DNA from 2 places in the Streptomyces sp. NPDC006711 genome. Region 2 is predicted to be linked to the other one. Evidence: riboswitches for the same ligand, from Rfam matches in the RefSeq annotation. Region 2 holds a riboswitch; the other holds the start of a gene.
The links. Region 2 has a riboswitch for cobalamin ahead of ACFYM2_RS26960 (HoxN/HupN/NixA family nickel/cobalt transporter). Riboswitches for the same ligand answer to the same signal wherever they lie in the genome.
Positions count from the first base shown of each region.

Region 1: another riboswitch for cobalamin. It lies ahead of ACFYM2_RS20000 (ABC transporter substrate-binding protein); the one in region 2 lies ahead of ACFYM2_RS26960 (HoxN/HupN/NixA family nickel/cobalt transporter).

Region 1 covers NZ_JBIAGO010000009.1:157,695-161,559, reverse strand. Annotated here, with positions in the region: gene ACFYM2_RS20010 (amino acid permease) at 1-806, shown strand, start outside; gene ACFYM2_RS20005 (M67 family metallopeptidase) at 893-1,315, shown strand; cobalamin riboswitch at 1,408-1,555, shown strand; gene ACFYM2_RS20000 (ABC transporter substrate-binding protein) at 1,593-2,567, shown strand; gene ACFYM2_RS19995 (FecCD family ABC transporter permease) at 2,626-3,654, shown strand; gene ACFYM2_RS19990 (ABC transporter ATP-binding protein) at 3,651-3,865, shown strand, end outside.
Region 2 covers NZ_JBIAGO010000016.1:107,571-111,435, reverse strand. Annotated here, with positions in the region: gene ACFYM2_RS26980 (Gfo/Idh/MocA family protein) at 1-198, shown strand, start outside; gene ACFYM2_RS26975 (arsenate reductase family protein) at 206-568, opposite strand; gene ACFYM2_RS26970 (hypothetical protein) at 687-968, shown strand; gene ACFYM2_RS26965 (ArsR/SmtB family transcription factor) at 1,009-1,398, opposite strand; cobalamin riboswitch at 1,573-1,790, shown strand; gene ACFYM2_RS26960 (HoxN/HupN/NixA family nickel/cobalt transporter) at 1,818-2,924, shown strand; gene ACFYM2_RS26955 (hypothetical protein) at 2,955-3,209, opposite strand; gene ACFYM2_RS26950 (hypothetical protein) at 3,379-3,690, opposite strand.

The sequences.
Region 1 (3,865 bases), on a different contig from region 2:
TCTTCCCCAAGGGCATCGGCGGCACGCTGATGACGCTCCAGATCGTGATGTTCGCCTTCCTCGCCGTCGAGCTGGTCGGCGTGACCGCGGGCGAGTCCAAGGACCCCGAGAAGACGCTGCCCAAGGCCATCAACACCGTGCCGTGGCGCATCGCCGTCTTCTACATCGGCGCCCTGATCATGATCCTCTCGGTCGTCCCGTGGCACGAGTTCCAGCCCGGCGTGAGTCCCTTCGTCGCCGCGTTCCAGAAGATGGGCCTCGGCGTCGGCGCGGGCATCGTCAACTTCGTCGTGCTGACCGCCGCGCTCTCCTCCTGCAACTCCGGCATGTACTCCACCGGCCGCATGCTGCGCGACCTCGCGCTCAACGGCCAGGGCCCCAAGGTCTTCACCAAGCTCACCAGGAGCGGCACCCCGCTGGTGGGCACCTCGGTCTCCGCCGGGCTCATGCTGGTCGGTGTCTGGATCAACTACGTCGCGCCCGGCAAGGCCTTCGACTACGTCGTCTCCTTCGCCACGATCTCCGGCATGTGGGCCTGGATCATGATCCTGGTCTGCCAGATCCGCTACCGCGCCAAGTCCGACCGCGGCGAACTGCCGCAGTCCACCTTCCGCGCCCCCGGAGCCCCGTGGACCAGCTGGTTCGCGCTGCTCTTCATCGGCATGGTCATCGTCATGATGGGCATCGACAAGGACTCCCGCGTCTCGCTGTACTGCGCGCCGCTGTGGGCCCTGATCCTGGGCGTCTCCTACCTGGTCCTCAAGGCCAAGAACCCCGAGAACAAGGCGTTCGCCAAGCGCGTCTGACCCCGCTGACCGGCACGTTCTCACCATGTGGGCCGCCGCGTATCGCCACTCGATACGCGGCGGCCCCTTTGCTTATCCTTGCCGACATGCTGACCCTCACCCAGGCCCTGTACGACCAGCTCGTCGCGCACGCCCGCGCCGACCACCCCGACGAGGCGTGCGGTGTGGTCGCGGGCCCGGCCGGCACCGGCCGCCCCGAGCGCTTCATCCCCATGCTGAACGCGGCCCGCTCGCCCACGTTCTACGAGTTCGACTCGCAGGACCTCCTCAAGCTCTACCGCGAGATGGACGACCGCGACGAGGAGCCGGTGATCGTCTACCACTCCCACACCGCGACCGAGGCCTACCCCTCGCGCACCGACGTGTCCTACGCCAACGAGCCCGGCGCGCACTACGTCCTGGTGTCCACTGCGGACACCGACGGCGCGGGCGAGTTCCAGTTCCGCTCGTACCGCATCGTGGACGGTGTGATCACGGAGGAAGACGTCAAGGTCGTCGAGGCCTACTGAGCCAGGCCCACTGAGCCAGGCCTACTGAGTCACCCCCGGGCGCCGTGACGGATGGCGCGTACCGATCGAAATTCGCGCATATCGAAATTCGCGCATACTGTCCGTACGAAATTTTGATCATCGGGCGGCAGGACCCAGGAAGCCGGTGCGAATCCGGCACGGTCCCGCCACTGTGACCGGCCCCGGGGGACCCCCCTCGGAGCCGGAAGCCAGGAACTGACCTGCCGCCTTCTCCCATCGACAGGGGACGTGGAAATCCCCTTGGAGGAGCGCAGCCATGCTCTGGCGCCGCGCGGCACTCGCCGCCGCCCTGCTGTTCCCGCTCGCCGCGTGCACGACGCGGCCGCAGCCCGAGGCCACGGGCGCTACGGCCCCCGGCTTCCCGTACACCGTCACCAACTGCGGCGTGCGCACCACGTTCACCGCGCCTCCCAAGCGGGCCGTCACGATGAACCAGCACGCCACCGAGGTGATGCTGGAGCTCGGCCTCGCCAAGTCCCTTGCCGGGACGGCCTACTTGGACGACAAGGTACTGCCGAAGTACGAGGCGGCCTACCGCTCGGTCCCGGTCCTGGCCGCCGAGTACCCCTCCTACGAAAAGCTCCTGGCCGCCGGCCCCGACTACGTCTACGGCGGTTACGCCTCGGCCTTCGCCGCGGGCGAGGGCCGAAGCCGCGAAGCCCTCGCCAAGAGCGGCATCAAGTCCCGCCTCAACGTGGAGAACTGCCCCCGCGCCGACGCGACCACGATGGACGACGTGTACGAGGAGGTCACCGAGGTCGGCCGCACCTTCGGGGTGCCCGAGCGGGCCCAGACGTGGATACGCTCGGCCCAGGAGGCCAACGAGCGTACCCGGACGGCGCTTTCGGGCCGGGAGCCGGTGCCGGTGTTCGTCTACGACAGCGGCGACAAGACGGCGTTCACGGCCGGCGGCAAGGGCATCGGCAACGACATCGTGACGCGGGCGGGCGGACGCAACATCTTCGCCGACGACCTGAAGACGGCCTCCTTCGGCGACGCGAGCTGGGAGGACGTGGTGGCCCGCGCCCCGAAGACCATCCTCATCCTGGACTACGGCGGCACGAGCGTGGAGGCCAAGAAGAAGCGCCTGCGCGACGACCCGGCGCTCGCCTCGGTGCCCGCCGTCAAGAACAACAGCTTCGCGGTCCTCGCGCTGTCCGACATGGTGACGGGCGTACGGGCCCCGGACGCGGTGGCCAAGCTGGCCGCGCAGCTCGGGGCGGGAGCATGAGGGGGCGCCACCACGCGGGCCCGCAGCCCCGTCCCGCCGGTCGAGAAGGAGCCCGCCGGTGACCCCCCGCCGGCGCTACCTCGCGCTGCTCGGCGGCCTGACCCTCGTGCTCCTGGCCGGCGCCACCGCCGGGCTCGCGCTCGGCTCGGTACGGATACCGGCGGGCGAGGTGTGGGCCATCGTCACCGGCGCCGCCGAACCCGGCCCCTACCGCACCATCGTGCTGGACGTCAGAGCCCCCCGGGTCGTGCTCGGCGCGGTCACCGGCGCCGGTCTCGCCGTCATCGGCACCACCCTCCAGGCCCTCGTGCGCAATCCGCTCGCCGATCCCTTCCTGCTGGGCGTCTCCAGCGGAGCCTCCGCGGGGGCCGTCGCCGTGATCGTCCTCGGGGCCGGCGCCGGGGTGGCCACCACCGTCGCCCTGCCCGCCGCCGCCTTCGCCGGAGCCCTCACCGCCCTCGTCCTCGTCTACGCGCTCGCCCGGCGCGCCGGCTCCCTGGCGGGCGGGCGCCTGGTGCTGGCCGGGGTCGCCGTCTCCTACGTCCTGTCCGCGCTCACCAGCCTGATCCTGGTCACATCGGCCAGCGCCGAACACGTCACGGAAGTCCTGCACTGGACACTCGGCGGACTCGGCGGCGCCCGCTGGGACATGCTCGCTCTGCCCGCGCTCGCCCTCGCCGCGGGCACCCTGCTCCTGATCGCCCTGGCCCGCCCGCTGGACCTGCTGCTCGTCGGCGAGGAGGGCGCCACCGTGCTCGGCCTCGACACCGGGCGCTTCCGCGCGGCCGCCTTCGTGCTGGCATCGCTGCTCACCGGCGTCCTCGTCGCGTACACCGGGTCGATCGGCTTCGTCGGCCTGATGGTGCCGCACGCCGCCCGCATGGCCGTCGGCGCCGCCCACCGCGCCCTGCTGCCCGTCGCGGCCCTGGGCGGCGCCGCCTTCCTCGTCCTGGCCGACCTGGCGGCCCGCACGGTCGCCGCGCCCCAGGACATCCCCGTCGGCGTCCTCACCGCGCTCACCGGCGGCCCCTTCTTCCTGTGGATGCTGCGCGGACACGGCGCCCGCGCGGAAGGCGGCCCCGCATGACCACGCTGCGCGCCCAATCGCTCTCGTACACCACCCCCCAGGGCCGCGCCCTGCTGCACGACATCACCCTGCACGCCGCCGACGGCGAGACCGTCGGCCTGGTCGGGCCCAACGGCAGCGGCAAGACCACACTGCTGCGCTGCGTCTACGCCACCCTGCGCCCCACCTCGGGCCGCGTCCTGCTCGACGGCGCCGACCTGCACGCCCTGCC
Region 2 (3,865 bases):
GTCGAGGTGACGCTGACCGGCGCCGATGGCGTGGTGACGATGCCCGGCTGGGGCGGCGCGCTCGACGCGTTCGGCGCCGCGCTCGACGCGCTCATCGCGTCGGCCCGCACCGGGACGCCGCACCCCTGCGACGTACGGTACGGAGCGCGCGTCACCGAGCTTCTGGCCGACGCGCAGGCCCAGCTCGACGGGGCCTGAGGCGGCGCTACTTCCGCCTCAGGGCGTCGCGTACGGCGTCGTCGGTGCGGCCCACCACGGCCGTGCCGTCGTCCGCCGTGATGATCGGGCGCTGGATGAGCCGGGGGTGCTCGGCGAGCGCCGTGACCCAGCGCTCGCGGGCGTCCGCGTCACGGGGCCAGTCCTTGAGGCCGAGTTCCTTGGCGTCGGGTTCCTGGGTGCGTGTGATGTCCCACGGTTCGAGGCCGAGCCGGTCCAGGACGGCCCGGATCTCGTCCGGGGACGGCACGTCTTCGAGGTAGCGGCGCACCGCGTAGTCGGCGCCCTCCGCGTCGAGCAGGCTCACCGCGCCGCGGCACTTCGAACAGGCCGGGTTGATCCAGATCTCCATGCCCGCGAGAGTACCCGCAGTACGTCCCCAAAGCGCCGCTGGCCAGGGCCGATTGTCAGTGGTGCCCAGTAAAATCGAGGCAGTAAGTGAGGGTTCCCGACTGCCCAGGAGGATGCCCATGACCGCTGCCGTACTCACCTCGCGCGCTCCGAAACAGCTGTCCCTCGCGCCCCTTCGCAAAGTGCCGCTGCCCGCCGGGCGTCCGCGCGCGTGGTACGAGTCGCACAACCGCCGCCTGAAGGCCATGCGCCTGGCCGTCGCGCTGCTCGACACGGGCGTCTACCGGCCCGAGCAGGCGCCCGACCGCACGATACGGACCGTCGCCGCCCTCATCGGCGTCCACCCGCCGTCGGAGACGACGTGCCGGATGGTGCGCGCGCTGATCTACGACGGCCGCTGATCACCGGCGGCGGCCGGTCCGTCGCCGCATCCGGTCCCGGTCATGCCGTCGAGGCGTGGCCGGGGCCGGTCCCCGAGGGCGTCATCGCGTACTGGTCCAACAGGCGCGCGGTCGCCTCGTCCACCACCCGGTAGCGCACCACCCGCCCGTCCTTCTCGCCGGCGACCGCGCCGGCGGCCCGCAGCAGACGCAGCGCCTGCGAGACGGCCGGGTCGCGCATGCCGGTCGCGACGGCCAGGTCGGAGACGGCCAGCGGTCCGGCCCGGCGCAGCGCGAGCAGCAGGGCGAGCCGGTTGGGGTCGGCGAGCAGCGAGAAGCGGTCGGCCCAGGAGCGTACGCGCGCGGGGTCGCCGATCGCGGCGATGGCGTCACACACGCGGTGGCCGTCGATGGTGCGGTGGCCGGCGCGGTCGGCGGGGACGAGATGCATACCGGCATCCTCGCAGGAGCGCGGTGCGCGTCCGAGCCCCGGGCCGTGCGCGTCCGAGCCGGGCCGTGCGCGTTCGAGCCCCGGTCCGCCCGGGGGCCCGGTCCTCACGAGGCCCGGCTGCGGCGGACGCGCCGTGTGATCTTCGATACCTGCACAGCTGTGCAGCTGTGCGGGCAACTCTCCAGCGTCTAGGGTGACCTGGCCGTGGTGTTCGGGAAGACCGGTGGGAAACCGGAGCGGCCCTCGCCACTGTGATCGGGTTCCCCCATCGGTTCCACGGGGGAGCAGCCGTCCCCTCGCGGGCCACTGGCCAGGATCCACCTGGCTGGGAAGGCCGGGGCGGTCGCACCCACCCGTCAGCCAGGAGACCGGCCGCGGCATCTCACGAAGTGATCCACGAGGTGCTGGAGCGTGACCGCATGACCCTGTCCACCCCCACGTCCGCCGAGGCGGGCGCCGCCTCACCGGCCTTCCACTGGCGCCGCGAGGACACCGTCCGCACCGGCCTGTTGCTCGCGGTGATAGCCGCCCTGCACGTGGCCGCGTTCGGCATCCTCTTCCTCCTGGTGGCCCCCGCGCACTACGCGGTCGGCGCCAAGACGTACGGCATCGGCCTCGGCATCACCGCGTACACGCTCGGCATGCGGCACGCCTTCGACGCCGACCACATCGCGGCCATCGACAACACCACCCGCAAGCTGATGGCCGACGGCAAGCGGCCGGTGTCCGTGGGCTTCTGGTTCGCGCTCGGCCACTCCAGCGTCGTCGTCATCATGGCGGCCCTGGTGGCCGGCGGCGCACAGCTCGCGGGCACCATCATGAACGAGAAGTCCGACACCCACCAGGTGCTCGGCGTCCTCGGAACCACAGCCTCCGGATCCTTCCTCTACCTCATCGCCGCGCTCAACCTCGTCGCCCTGTTCGGCATCCTGAAGGTGTTCCGCGCGATGCGGTCGGGCGCGTACGACGAGAAGGAGCTCGAAGCGCACCTGGACTCGCGGGGGTTCATGAACCGCGTCCTGGGCCGCTTCACCAAGTCCATCTCGCGGCCGGGCCAGATGTTCCCGCTCGGCTTCCTCTTCGGCCTCGGCTTCGACACCGCGACCGAGGTCACCCTGATGGTCATGGCCGGCACGGGCGCCGCCGCCGGACTGCCCTGGTACGCCATCCTGTGCCTGCCGCTGCTGTTCGCCGCGGGGATGAGCCTGTTCGACACGCTGGACGGCACGTTCATGAACTTCGCCTACCAGTGGGCGTTCTCCAACCCCGTGCGCAAGGTCTACTACAACCTCACCATCACCGGCCTCTCGATCGCCGTCGCGTTCTTCATCGGCACCATCGAACTGGTCGGCGTCATCCACGAGAAGTTCGACCTCACCGACCCGGTCAGCGGCTGGATCGCGGCCCTGGACCTGGACAACGTGGGCTTCGTCATCGTCGGCCTGTTCGTGGTGGTCTGGGCGGCGGCGCTGGCGTACTGGCGGCTGGGGAAGGTGGAGCAGAAGTGGGCGGGGACGGGGGCGTGAGCTAGCCGGCCCGGCCCCGGCCCCCGTCCCTCACCCCTTACCGGGCGTTCGCGGGCCCGGCACCCCGCAGTCGTTCTGCGGGAGCCACAACGCCCTGAACAGGCCGTCGGCGGCGGTGTGTTCGACGAAGGTGCTCTCCTGAATGATCCGGCCCCGGCCAAGGATGACGATGCCGTCGGCGACCGCGACGTTCGCCAGGCGGCGGGCCACCAGGACCACCACGCGGTTCCGGACGACGTTCCGCAGTCCGGGGAAGATAAGGTGCTCGGCCCTGGCGTCGAGCACGCTGGTGGGACGACGCGTCGGTACGCCGTGCGGCCGCCCACTCCGGCGCCTACGAGCACTCCGCCCTTGCACACTCAAAAATGTCCTTCTTCAGGGCGGGCCCCTCGCTGCCGGGACAGCGGTACGTCAGGGCCTCGGCCCGTACGACGTCCGGTGCCGGAGGCGTCAGCTACCGACATCCGGCCCGAGCAGCCAGGCCGGCGCGACCCACACCACGCCGGCCGCGAGCCCGCCCGCGAGCGTGCCAAGTACCGAGTAGGAGGTGCACGGCCTTGTCGGCGGCCGCGTCCACCGGCCCGCCGATCGTCCGGAACCGGTCGAGCATGGAGTGCGCCATCGTGCGGGAGCGCAGCTGGCCGGCGGTGCCCTTGTCGAGCCCGAACCACCGCAGCAAGTTCAGCGCGCGGCGCTCCGTGCTCATCGCCCGCGACGCCTCGTAGTGCACGCGGGCGGCCTTCACCCCGGCGACGCGCTGCGGCACGCGGGGAGCAGGAGCAGCGCCCCCAGCCCGGCGGCTCCTCATCTTCCGCACGAACCAAGGCAACCGCGTCGCTCCTGGCCCCGCCGCTCGACAGGACGGTGGCGTGCTGCGGGGGCTGACTGCGTGCAAGCAGGATCGGAGCGGGTGGCCTCCTACCGGTGACATGCTTGATCGG